DNA from 3 places in the Streptomyces sp. NPDC087787 genome. Region 1 is predicted to be linked to each of the others. Evidence: riboswitches for the same ligand, from Rfam matches in the RefSeq annotation. Region 1 holds a riboswitch; each other region holds the start of a gene.

The links. A riboswitch is a leader RNA that binds a small molecule or an ion and turns the genes downstream of it on or off. The one in region 1 is predicted to bind cyclic di-AMP.
Region 2: linked by a shared signal. The riboswitch ahead of ACIOWN_RS23810 (transglycosylase SLT domain-containing protein) and the one ahead of ACIOWN_RS11415 (M23 family metallopeptidase) in region 1 are both predicted to bind cyclic di-AMP.
Region 3: linked by a shared signal. The riboswitch ahead of ACIOWN_RS17840 (M23 family metallopeptidase) and the one ahead of ACIOWN_RS11415 (M23 family metallopeptidase) in region 1 are both predicted to bind cyclic di-AMP.

Annotation. Positions count from the first base shown of each region.
Region 1 covers NZ_JBIUVQ010000005.1:366,662-370,930, reverse strand. Annotated here, with positions in the region: gene ACIOWN_RS11425 (PrsW family intramembrane metalloprotease) at 1-543, shown strand, start outside; partial or broken gene ACIOWN_RS11420 (aldo/keto reductase) at 563-706, opposite strand; gene ACIOWN_RS11415 (M23 family metallopeptidase) at 811-1,848, opposite strand; cyclic di-AMP (ydaO/yuaA leader) riboswitch at 1,860-2,016, opposite strand; tRNA gene ACIOWN_RS11410 (tRNA-Met) at 2,261-2,334, opposite strand; gene ACIOWN_RS11405 (dihydrofolate reductase family protein) at 2,385-3,515, opposite strand; tRNA gene ACIOWN_RS11400 (tRNA-Lys) at 3,681-3,753, opposite strand; gene ACIOWN_RS11395 (DEAD/DEAH box helicase) at 3,953-4,269, opposite strand, start outside.
Region 2 covers NZ_JBIUVQ010000015.1:138,194-142,462, forward strand. Annotated here, with positions in the region: gene ACIOWN_RS23800 (ATP-grasp domain-containing protein) at 98-1,336, shown strand; gene ACIOWN_RS23805 (HAD family hydrolase) at 1,468-2,271, shown strand; gene ACIOWN_RS23810 (transglycosylase SLT domain-containing protein) at 2,311-2,796, opposite strand; cyclic di-AMP (ydaO/yuaA leader) riboswitch at 2,802-2,989, opposite strand; gene ACIOWN_RS23815 (polyprenyl synthetase family protein) at 3,472-4,269, shown strand, end outside.
Region 3 covers NZ_JBIUVQ010000010.1:109,626-113,894, forward strand. Annotated here, with positions in the region: gene ACIOWN_RS17835 (pitrilysin family protein) at 1-1,337, shown strand, start outside; cyclic di-AMP (ydaO/yuaA leader) riboswitch at 1,572-1,733, shown strand; gene ACIOWN_RS17840 (M23 family metallopeptidase) at 1,746-2,501, shown strand; gene ACIOWN_RS17845 (HPr family phosphocarrier protein) at 2,649-2,930, opposite strand; gene ACIOWN_RS17850 (GNAT family N-acetyltransferase) at 3,107-4,269, shown strand, end outside.

The sequences.
Region 1 (4,269 bases):
CGGCAGCGCGAGCTGAGGACCGTGCGCGAGGAACTGCCCGCGTACACGGCCGCGGGATGGCTCAACCCGGCCGAACCGTTCGCCCTGGCCTCCATGCGGGCGCGCCGACTGGCCCGCGACCACGCGCGGCGCCACCTCGGCAGGCAGGCGGCGCGGACGGTTGCCCAGTACGAGGCGTACGCGACCTCGCTGGCGTTCCTCCGGCACCGCGGGCACCTGGGGTGGGCCGGGGCCGACTTCGCCGTACGGGAGCGGGAACTGCTGCACGAGCTGTGGCGCAGACGGGAGGTGGCGCAGCCCGCCCTGGACCACGCGGCCAGGATGACGACGCCCATCGCCGCGCCACCCTGGCCGGGGTACGCGGTGCACGGGGTCCACGGGATGCAGGGGGCCTGCGGGGCGCACCCGCGGCCACCGGGGTACGGGTCGTACGGGCCGGCGACGCCGTATCCGCACGGTCCGGCGTACGGGCCGGTGACCCCGTATCCCCACGGTCCGGCGGTGCCGTATCCCTCGTACAACCCGTACCGGACCCCGTCGTAGCGGCCCCCGGGGACGGGAGTCACGCCGACCCCTGCGTCAGCTTCCCGAGCTCCTCCTCCGTCAGCCGCAGCTCCGCGACCCCGAGCAGCGCCGGGAGCTGTTCCACCGTCCGCGCCGAGGCGATCGGGGCGGCCACCGTCGGCTGTGCGACGAGCCAGGTCAGGTTGCAAACGTGCCGGAGCGGCCCTTCCGGACAGGCCGCGTCCGGCCGCGAAGGTCGCGAACAAGCCCCACGGCTTCGCCGGCGGTGGGACCGGTCCGTGTCGGTCAGGGGGTGAGGCCCCTGTCGCGCAGCCACGCCGTCGGGTCGATCCCGGTGGACTGGCCGCCCGGGTGGACCTCCAGGTGGAGGTGGGGCCCGGTGACGTTGCCGGTGGCACCCACGCGGCCGATCACGTCGCCCGTACTGACCTGCTGGCCGACGCTGACGTTGATCGACGACTGGTGGCAGTACCAGAGCTCGGTGCCGTCGTCGAGGGTGAGGATCGTGCGGTAGCCGTAGGCACCGGCCCAGCCGGCCTCGGTGACGGTGCCGGTGTGGATCGCCTTGAGCAGGGTGCCCGTGGGCGCGGCGAAGTCGAGGCCGGTGTGGTAGCCGGAGGACCACATGGAGCCGGCCTGGCCGAAGGAAGAGGTGAGCGTGTACGAGGAGGTGGGCAGCGTGTACTGCTTGGCCAGCTCGGCCAGCCGCGCCTCCTCGGCCTTCCGCGCGGCCTCCTCCTCCGCCTTCTTCTTGGCGGCGGCGGCCTCGGCCTCGGCCGTCTCCCGCGCCTTCGCGGCATCGTCGGCGGCCTTCTTGGCGGCAGCGGCCTGGGCGTCCGCCTGGGCCTTGGCCTCGATCTGCTCCTGCTGCTGCTCGGCCTGCGCCATGATCCGGTTGCGCAGCACCTCGCCGGCGTCCGAGGTGCCCTGCCCGGTCTCGGCGGCGGTCACGCCGATGCCGCTGAGCGCGGTCGCCGAGCCCTCGGGGGCGGCGTCGGAGCCGTCCTCGAACAGGGAGCCCACGGACGGCAGGTCGGGCAGCGAGATGGACACCGGCGGCTTGGCGCTGTTGGCACTGGCCATGCCGCCCGCGCCGACGGCGGCGATGACACCGACGCCGAGAACGGTGGAGCTGCGGGCGAGCCCGCCGCCGCGCTGCTTGGCGACGCGGTGCCGGCCACGGACGGGACGGATGGACTCCGCGCTCGGGTTCCACTCCTCCCAGGGGCCCTCATCGGCGCGTCGGCTGTCGTAGCCGAAGGTCTCGCCGTGCTGGCGGCTCGGCGCGAACGGGGCTTCCGGAGCAGGCGGGTTGGACGCCACGAAGGCGCACTCCTTTCCTTCCGCATCGCCTACCGGGTTAGCTGACGGGTTCGGAGCGGGAAGGTCTCCTACGCGCGTAAACAAGCCGTGTTCATACGGCGGTTACGCTCGATTCACCCCAAGTAGGTGGTTCCCCGGTTCCCTTGCGGGATTCGGCGTGCGCGCACGGAGCCGCCTCTTGTGACGGCTGGGACGACCGTGCTGCGTTATCGAACGTTAATAGACGCGGGCCCCTGATTCCAAGCCGTTCGGCTTGATCACTCAACCTTCCGGCCCGACCTTACGGTCCATGAGCACCGAAAACCGGGCGAGTTGACCGCACTTTCCGGAGCTCTTGAGACGAGCACCCGTGGAGGAGCGAAAACACTCAGGGCCGGAATCCATGAATCGGATTCCGGCCCTGAGCCTTCAGTAGCGGGGACAGGATTTGAACCTGCGACCTCTGGGTTATGAGCCCAGCGAGCTACCGAGCTGCTCCACCCCGCGTCGTTGTGACACCAGTATATGCCATCCGGAAGGCCGCTCGCACCAACCTCTCAGCCGAGCAGATGCCGGTTGGGTTCCGTGGCCCTCTCCTCGAACTCCGGCACCACGACGACGACCGCGCCACCGGCCGCCAGCACCCCGGTTCCGTCGGCGCCCTCGACGAACGTGTCCGGCTCCCGCCACGCCGTCACCACGCGCCGCACCCCGGCGTCCAGAATCAGCCGGGCGCACGGACGCGGCCGGGAGGCGCGGCGGGCGCACGGCTCCAGGCTGCTGTACACCGTGGCGTCCGGCAGCCGTGGATCCGCCGGGTCGACCTTGGCCAGCGCCGCCTCCTCCGCGTGCACGACCGGGTCGTCCCCCTCCCGCGAGTACCCGCGGGCGAGTTCGGTCCCGTCGGCGGCGACCACCACGGCGCCCACGCTGAACGCGGTCCGGGACGGCGGGCACTGGGCCGCCAGTTCGCAGGCGATCCGGAGCCAGTGCCGGTCCGCGGGAACGGCGCGGCCGGCGGTGCCGGGAGCGGTGGGCTCGTAGCGCACGAGGACGACGTCCTCGATGGTCCGCGTCTCCACCAGCCGCAGCCGCCCGCCCTGGTAGGCCCCCGGCCCGAACAGCCGGGGCGCGTCCGGGTCCCCCACGAACAGGGGGGCGAGCACGAGCTGCACCTCGTCCGCGAGCTGCTGCCGCAGCAGCTGGGTGTGGACGGACCCGCCGCCCTCGACCATGAGCCGGCGCACCCCGCGCACGTCGTGCAGGTGCTCGAGCAGCCGGGGCCAGCCGAGTTCGGCGCCCAGCGGCACGACGTCGGCGGCCAGGCCCGTACGCCGCAGCCGCAGCGCGCCCTCGTCGGTCGTGTAGAGGACCTTCTCGCCGCCGGTGTGCCAGAAGGGCGCTTCGGGGTCCAGCTCGCCGGAGGCGCTGACCGCGACCTTCAGCGGGTACTCCGGCTTCCCGGCGGCGCGGCGGGCGGCCCGCCGCTCGGGCGAGTTCACCAGCAGCCGCGGATTGTCGGCCCGCAGGGTGCCGGCGCCGATCAGGATCGCGTCGGACGACGCCCGCACCTCGTCGACCCGGTCGAAGTCGGCGGGGCTGGAGAGCAGCAGGCGCTCGGGGCCGGTGTCGTCCAGGTAGCCGTCGAGCGAGACGGCGGCGGACAGCAGGACGTACGGGTGGGGCATCGACGCCCTCTCTCTCGGCGACGGGCTCGCCCCCAGTGTGACCGACGGACCAGGTGGGCACCGCCCTTCGGGCCACCTGGAGAATCCCGGGCCCACGGCTGACCCACCAACGACGGAACCCCCGTCCGACCAGGTCGGCGGGGGTTCCGAGGGCGCGGGCGCCGGTAGGCCCTGTGGGACTCGAACCCACAACCAATGGATTAAAAGTCCACTGCTCTGCCAATTGAGCTAAGGGCCCGGGCGATGTTGCTTACCCGAGCATAGCGGGAGGAGGGCCCGTCGCCGATCGGGTATCGGGGGTGCCAGGCCGGAAGTTCGGCGTGATCGGTGGTGACCGGGTGACGGCCGGGGTCAGAAGATCCCTTTTTGGCCGGCGCGAAAACCGCAGGGCCCGTACGACCGGAGTCGTACGGGCCCTGCGGGTGAATCACTTGGCGTCAGCCGTTGCGCTTCCAGCGCGGCTTGTCGTCGCGGCGGCCGAAGGAGCCGCCGCCGCTGCGGTGGTCGTCACGGCGGCCGTAGGGACGCTCGTGACCGCCGGAGCGGAAGCCGGGGCGGTCGCCCTGGCGGTCGCGGTTGAACGGACGGTCGCTGCCGCGGTGCCCGCCGCGCTCGTCGCGCCGGGCCGGACGGTCGTCCCGGCGGAAGCCGCCACGGTCGTCACGGCGGTCGTCACGGCGGTCGAACGAGCCGCGGTCGTCACGGCGGTCGAAGGAACGGGGCGCACGGTCCCGGTCGCGGTTGAAGCCGCCCC
Region 2 (4,269 bases), on a different contig from region 1:
GGGCAATTCCGGCTTAGCGTCCTCTGGGGACGCGGACGGGGTGGGTCCGCTCAATGGGGGACACGTGGGGGGACCCGTGGCCAGGAATGCCGTCAGTGTGCCTTTCCGGGCCGACCGCGAGGTGCCGGGCCTGATCGTGAAGTTCGGCGACTACCCGCTGCACCACGGCGGGGTGGGCGCGATCCGCAGCCTGGGCCGTCTGGGTGTGCCCATGTACGCGATCACCGAGGACGCCTACACACCGGCGGCGTCCTCCCGCTATCTCAAACGCGCGTTCGTCTGGCCGACCAGGGGAACGGAGGGCGCGGACCGTCTGGTGGAGGGTCTGCTGCGGATCGGCCGCCGCATCGGCCGGCCCGCCGTCCTGGTGCCCACCGACGAGGAGGCCGCGGTCCTCATCGCCGAGCACCAGGAGGAGCTCAAGGGCCCCTTCCTCTTCCCGCCCGTCACCGCCGGCCTGCCGCGCCGCCTGGCCAGCAAGCAGGGCCTGCACGAACTGTGCGTGGAACACGGCATCCCTAGCCCCAGGGCCGCGTTCCCGGAGTCGTACGAGGACATCGTGGCGTTCGCCGAGAAGACCCGCTTCCCGGTGGTGGCCAAGAACCGCGAGGCGTTCGTGCGGCGCAGCAGCCCCGCGGTGAACGGCACTACGAGGATCAACAGCCGCGAGGGCCTGCTGGCCCTGGCCCGCGACTGGGGCGAGCGGCCCGGCGTGATCCTCCAGGAGTACCTGCCGCGGGAGGAGGCCGAGGACTGGATCGTGCACGCCTACTTCGACCGGAGCTCGACCCCGCTCGCGATGTTCACCGGCGTCAAGGTCCGCTCCTGGCCGCCGCACGCGGGCATGACGGCGAACGCGTACGTCGTCGACAACCCGGAACTCGCCGATCTCGCCGCCCGGTTCATCAAGCAGATCGGCTTCACCGGCATCGTCGACCTCGACCTGCGTTTCGACCGGCGCGACGGGCAGTACAAGCTCCTCGACTTCAATCCGCGCATGGGCGCGCAGTTCCGGCTCTTCGAGAGCGATTCGGGCGTGGACGTGGTCCGTGCCATGCACCTCGACCTGACAGGCCGCCCCGTCCCGGAGGGCGAGCAGCGCACCGGCCACCGCTACGTCGTGGAGAACATCGACCTGCCCGCCCTCCTCGCCTACCGCCGCAGCGGCTACACCACACCGCACGCGCCGGCGAGGGCTAGCGGTACGGAGCTGGCCTGGCTCGCGGGTGACGATCCGCTGCCGTTCGTGACGATGCTCGCCCGCTTCGTGCGGCCGGGCGCCCGGCACCTCTATCAGCTGTGGCGGACCAACCGCCGGGGTGGCACGACCGGTTGAGGCGGAACCCGATCCGGACGGGAGGCGCCAAGAGCCCTCACTCATTGAGAAGTTGGGGAACGGGCGCCCTCGAAGCACGTTCGTCCGGCTCCGGTCGAGTCGGCGGGCCGGGGCATCCGTATTCTCTGATCATGGCCGCCCTCGCATACACCCTCATCGCCACCGACCTGGACGGAACGCTGCTGCGCGGCGACGACACCGTGTCCCAACGGTCCCTCGCCGCGCTCGCGAGGGCGGCGGCCGCCGGTGCCCGGCACCTCGTGGTGACCGGGCGGCCGGCGCCGAGGGTGCGGGAACTGCTCGGCGTCCTCGGCACCACGGGACTCGCGGTGTGCGGTCAGGGCGCACAGCTCTACGACGCCGGCGGCGACCGTCTGCTGTGGTCGGTCACCCTGGACCGGGAGCTGGCCGAGACCGCGCTCGGCAAGATCGAGGCCGAGGTGGGGGAGGTGTACGCCGCGGTCGACCAGGACGGGACCGAGGGGCTCACGCTCATCGAGCCGGGGTACCGCATGCCGCACCCGGCGCTGCCCGCCGTACGGGTCGAACGGCGCGACGAGCTGTGGCACGCGCCCATCAGCAAGGTCTTGCTGCGTCATCCGGTGCTGTCCGACGACGAGCTGGCGGCGGCGGCCCGCGGTGCGGTCGGGTCCCTCGCCACGGTCACCATGTCGGGCCCCGGGACCGTGGAGCTCCAGCCGTGCGGCATCACCAAGGCGACCGGACTGGCGCTCGCCGCCGAACACCTGGGCCTCGGCCGCGAGCGCGCCCTCGCCTTCGGCGACATGCCCAACGACATCCCCATGTTCCAGTGGGCCGCCCGGGGGGTCGCCATGGCCAACGCCCACCCCGAGCTGAAGGCGGTGGCCGACGAGGTCACGACGTCGAACGAGGACGACGGCATCGCCGTCGTCCTCGAACGACTGTTTGTCTAGTGCCGGGGCACCAGCCGGTGTGGGCCGGCCGTCGTCCGGTCAGTAGGCGCCGTGGACGTTGTCGATGGAGCCGTACCGCTTGGCCGCGTAGTTGCAGGCGGCCGTGATGTTGGCGATCGGGTCGTAGATGTCCCAGGACGTCCCGTTCACGTGGTAGGCCCGGAAGGTCGGGTCGATGACCTGGAGCAGACCCTTGGAGGGTATGCCCTTCTTGGCGTTGGAGTCCCAGAGGTTGATGGCACGCGGGTTGCCCGAGGACTCGCGGATGATGTTGCGGTGGATCCCGTTGTAGGAGCCCGGGATGCCCTTCTGCGCCATGACCGCCAGGGAGGCCCGGATCCAGCCGTCGAGGTTGTTCGGGTAGCCGAAGCTCGAGGCCGTGTGAACAGTGGCCGGGGTCGCCGCGGACGCGGTCGTCGCGCCGAGCAGCGGCACGGCGAGGACGGCTGCGCCCGTGCCGGTGACGGCGAGGGTGCGGACGAGACGGGCGGTGCGGGAAGAGCGGCGCTGACCGTTTGCAGGCATGGGGGAATTCCTCTCCGTCGCCTGCGAGGTGAGCTGTCGGGTTCGGGCGGGGAGGTGCCCGGCCGCGCCCTGAAGGGCACGGCTTCACCCCGAGCCGTTCCGGCGCTCCGTACGGCACAGGACGTACGAGCCCGGCCCGGCGGCTTACCTGGGTCCCCCGCTCCTGCCGTGGTTCATTCGGTCGTTGGGATTACGGGCGGCGGCAGGATTCGGCGTCCGCCCGATGGCCGGGAACGTATGCGAGAGCACATGTCCCGAACAAGTGGCTGAATCACACATCGCCCTATTTGACCTTGGTCGGGGCGTATGTGGCGCTTGATCCTTTGCGTCCGTCAAGGGTCAACTCCCCTGACCGTAAAGGGAATGTGAAGGAGTGCGAGAGATGGCGTGGAGGGGGGGCGGAGTGACCCAACTCACGGTTTGTGTGCTCGAAAGGCAATTACCGCTAAAGGGAATTGAAGTCCTAATAGGGGTGAATCGGACTTCGAGTGTGGGTGTGGATGGGCCATGTGGCCGACGCGTGACGGTGGTCACGTCGGGTGATGTGGCCTGGCCCGTATAGGTGGGCGATATCGGTGATCGAAACGTGACCGGATACGCTGACTTGAGTGAGGGCAGCGACCTATCGACAAACCGTGTGAATCCCAGCAGACACCAGCAGACAGGAGACCCCTCGTGACCGTCGTCGGGCCATTCGGGCTGAGCGTGCGGGACCAGGCTCTCGAAGCCGATGTCCAGGCCGGATTGGCGGCTGTCGAGGAAGGGCTGCTCGAAGCCACCAAGAGCGAGGTCCCGTTCATCACGGGGGCCGCGCAGCACCTCGTCAGGGCGGGCGGGAAGCGGTTCCGGCCGATGCTCGTGATGCTCGCGTCCCAGTTCGGTGACCCGTACGCGCCGGGGATCGTGCCGTCGGCCGTGGTGGTGGAGCTGACCCATCTGGCCACGCTGTACCACGACGACGTGATGGACGAGGCCGCCGTGCGCCGCGGGGTGGCCAGCGCCAACACCCGCTGGGGCAACTCGGTCGCGGTCCTGACCGGCGACTTCCTGTTCGCCCGGGCCTCGCAGATCCTCGCCGACCTCGGCCCGGAGGCGGTGCGGGTGCAGGCCCTGGCGTTCGAACGGCTGGTCACGGGTCAGATCCTGGAGACGGCGGGCCCGCAGGACGGCCGGGACCCGGTCGACCACTACCTGGACGTGCTGGGCGGCAAGACCGGGTCGCTGGTGGCGGTGTCGTGCCGGTTCGGCGCGATGATGTCCGGCGCCGACGAGACCGTCGTGGACGTGCTGACGCAGTACGGCGAACGGCTGGGCGTCGCCTTCCAGCTCGCGGACGACGTCCTGGACATCGCCTCCGACTCGCACGAGTCGGGCAAGACGCCCGGCACCGACCTGCGCGAGGGCATCGCCACGCTGCCGGTGCTGAGGCTGCGCGAGCGCGCGGCCCGGCTGGGGCTGCCCGAGGACCTCGCG
Region 3 (4,269 bases), on a different contig from region 1:
CCAGGCCGTGGGCGTTCCCCGCCCCCGAGCGCGGGACCCTGGACAACGGCCTGACGGTGTTGCGCTGTCACCGCCCCGGCCAGCAGGTCGTCGCCGTGGAGGTGCTGCTTGACGCGCCCCTGGAGGCGGAGCCGGCCGACCTGGACGGCGTGGCCACGATCATGGCGCGGGCCTTCTCCGAGGGCACCGACAAGCACTCCGCCGAGGAGTTCGCCGCCGAGCTGGAGCGCGCGGGCGCCACCCTCGACGCGCACGCCGACCACCCCGGCGTACGGCTGAGCCTGGAGGTCCCGGCCTCGCGTCTGGCCAAGGGGCTCGGCCTGCTGTCCGACGCCCTCAGGGCGCCCGCGTTCGCCGACTCCGAGGTCGAGCGGCTGGTGCGCAACCGGCTCGACGAGATCCCGCACGAGCTGGCCAACCCGGCCCGCCGCGCCGCCAAGGAGCTGTCCAAGGAGCTCTTCCCGGCCGACTCGCGCATGTCGCGTCCCCGCCAGGGCACCGAGGAGACGGTCGGCGCCATCGACTCGGCTGCCGTCCGCGCCTTCTACAACCGGCACGTGCGTCCGGCCACGGCCACCGCCGTGGTCGTCGGCGACCTCACCGGAGTCGACCTCGACGAGCTGCTGGGCCGGACCCTGGGCGCCTGGTCCGGCGCGCCCGCCAAGCCGCGGCCCGTGCCGCCGGTGACCGCCGACGACACCGGCCGCGTCGTCATCGTGGACCGGCCCGGCGCCGTCCAGACGCAGCTCCTCATCGGCCGCATCGGCCCCGACCGGCACGCCCGCGTGTGGCCCGCCCAGGTGCTCGGCACGTACTGCCTCGGCGGCACCCTCACCTCCCGCCTGGACCGCGTCCTGCGCGAGGAGAAGGGCTACACCTACGGCGTCCGGGCGTTCGGCCAGGTGATGCGCTCGGCCCCCGACGGGTCGGGCGCCGCGATGCTCGCCATCAGCGGCTCGGTCGACACCCCGAACACCGGCCCGGCCCTGGACGACCTGTTCACGGTGCTGCGCAAGCTCGCCGCCGAGGGCCTCACCGACGCCGAGCGTGACGTCGCCGTGCAGAACCTCGTCGGCGTGGCCCCGCTGAAGTACGAGACGGCCGCCGCCGTGGCGGGCACGCTGGCCGACCAGGTCGAGCAGCACCTGCCCGACGACTACCAGGCGACGCTCTATCAGCAGCTCGCCGCCACCGGCACGGTGGAGGCCACCGCGGCCGTCGTCAACGCCTTCCCGGTGGACCGTCTCGTGACGGTCCTCGTCGGTGACGCGGCGCAGATCAAGGAGCCCGTCGAGGCCCTGGGCGTCGGCCGGGTCACCGTCGTCGAGGCCGAGTAGGGGTACACCCGGCCGCCGCCGTGCGCGGCGACCGGCACACACGCGCGTGGGGCCCTGGTGACCGAAGCGTCACCAGGGCCCTGTGTTGTCCGAGTGTGGTCCGAATTGATGGGGAGAGCGCCTTTCGCCCTGTGGTATGCGCTACAAAACTTCTGATCCGTTTGGGAATTGAAAGCGGCCCCGCTTAGCGTCGGTCCGGCTGTTCGTCGGGCAGTGCGCCGCGTCCGCGGCACCGGACAGTCATCGCCGAGTCCCCGTACGGCGCGAGCCAGGGGAGCCGGGGACCCACCGTCCCTGGGGTGAATCGGACACCCGCGCGCGATGCGTAGGGGGCCGTAGGAGACCTTCCCGCTCCGAACCCGTCAGCTAACCCGGTAGGCGACACGGAAGGAAAGGACCCACGTCTCCATGGCGTTCACCCGCGCCGCCGGGAAGCACCGGCGGCCGAGCCGGATGCACCGCACCACCGCCCACGCTGCGGGCGTCGCGGCCCTGGCCACCACCGGTGCCATCGGCACCCTCGCCGCCCCGGCCCTCGCGGCGGAGGCTCCCGCCCCCGAGGACACCGGCCTCACCCCGGTCGTCACCATCGGCGACAGCGTCGCCGAGAAGATCGACGCCCAGGCCGTCGCCCAGCACCGGGCCGCCGCGCGCAAGGAGGCCGAGAAGGCCGCGCGCAAGAAGGCCGCCGAGCAGGCGGTGAAGGAGCGCGAGGCCAAGGCGCGCGCCGCCCGCGAGGCCGAGCGTGAGCGCCTCAACGCCTTCGTCACGCCGATCTCCGACTCCTACGTGTCGACCGGCTACCGGACCGGCGGCTCCCTGTGGTCCTCCGGCACCCACACCGGCGTCGACTTCCACGCCGCGAGCGGCGCCGGCGTCCACGCGGTCGGCAGCGGCACCGTCGTCGACGCCGGCTGGGGCGGGGCGTACGGGAACCAGATCGTGATCAGGATGGCCGACGGCATGTACACCCAGTACGGGCACCTGTCGTCCATCCAGGTCTCGGTGGGCCAGCACGTGATCCCCGGTCAGCGGATCGCCCTGTCCGGCGCGACCGGCAACGTCACCGGACCGCACCTCCACTTCGAGGCCCGTACGACCCCGGACTACGGCTCCGACGTCGACCCCGTGGCCTACCTCCGCAAGCACGGCGTCAACGTCTGACCCGCCGCCCGGCGCACCGTCCGGCCCTCCCGAGGCCCCTGCTCCCGAGCCGGGGCCTCCGGCGTTCCCCGGCGGCCGCCACCGGCACGCCGAAGCCGTGCCACCCGTCCGGGCGGCACGGCTTCGGCGCAGGACCGTTCCTGCCGGTCAGACCGTCTCGGGAAGCTCCTCGAGCCCCTCGGCGACCAGCTTGGCCAGCCGGTCGAGCGCGGCGTCCGCGCCGTCGGCGTCGGAGGCCAGGACGACCTCCTCGCCGCCCTCGGCGCCGAGGCCGAGCACGGCCAGCATGGAGGCCGCGTTGACGGGCGTCCCGTCGGCCTTGGCGATCGTCACCGGGATGCCTGCGGCCGTGGCGGCCCGGACGAAGATGGAAGCGGGGCGGGCGTGGAGACCCTCGGCCCAGCCGACGTTGACGCGGCGCTCAGCCATGTGTTGCTGCCCTTCAGGTGATCAGGGTTGTCTAGACCAGTTTTCCACACGTGGTGCGAGCACGGAGCGGGCGTGTGCGCCGCTCCGGGTGGCGCCGGACCGCGGCCTCGGTCCGATGTGTGTCCTCCACAGACTGCCTCGCGCCGCTGTGGGACGCGAGCCGTACGCTGGGCCCCATGCAGACCTCGCCGGACCGGCACGAGTACCCCGCCCACTGGGAGGCCGACGTGGTACTGCGCGACGGCGGCACCGCACGGATCCGCCCCATCACCGCCGATGACGCCGGCCGTCTGGTCAGCTTCTACGAGCAGGTGTCGGACGAGTCCAAGTACTACCGCTTCTTCGCGCCCTACCCGCGGCTCTCCGCGAAGGACGTCCACCGCTTCACGCACCACGACTTCGTGGATCGGGTGGGACTCGCGGCCACGGTCGGCGGCGAGTTCATCGCCACCGTACGCTACGACCGCATCGGCGCGGACGGCATGCCCGCCTCGGCGCCCTCCGACGAGGCCGAGGTCGCCTTCCTCGTACAGGACGCCCACCAGGGCCGGGGCGTCGCCTCCGCGCTCCTGGAGCACATCGCCGCCGTCGCCCGGGAGCGCGGCATCCGCCGATTCACCGCCGAGGTGCTGCCGGCCAACACCAAGATGATCAAGGTGTTCACGGACGCCGGGTACACCCAGAAGCGCAGTTTCGAGGACGGCGTCGTACACCTGGAGTTCGGCATCGAGCCCACCGACCGCTCGCTGGCCGTGCAGCACGCACGGGAGCAGCGGGCCGAGGCGCGGTCGGTACGGCGGCTCCTGGTGCCCGGCTCGGTCGCCGTCGTCGGAGTGGGCCGCACGCGCGGGGGCGTGGGCCGCGGCATCCTCGACCACATCCGCGACGCAGGGTTCACGGGGCGGCTCCACGCCGTGAACCGGGCCTTCGGCGAGGACCGCCGGGAGATCGACGGGGTGCCCGCCCACCGCTCGGTGCGCGACATCGACGGTCCCGTGGACCTCGCCGTCGTCGCCGTGCCGGCCGAACACGTCCCGGACGCCGTCGCCGAGTGCGGGGAGCACGGGGTGCAGGGGCTCGTCGTGATCTCCGCGGGCTACGCGGAGAGCGGCCCCGAGGGACGCGAGAGGCAGCGCGCGCTCGTGCGGCAGGCGCGCTCGTACGGCATGCGGATCATCGGGCCCAACACCTTCGGCATCATCAACACCTCGCCGGACGTCCGGCTCAACGCCTCCCTCGCCCCCGAGCTGCCCCGGCCCGGCCGCATCGGGCTTTTCGCCCAGTCCGGGGCCATCGGCATCGCGCTGCTGTCCCGGCTGCACCGGCGCGGCGGCGGGGT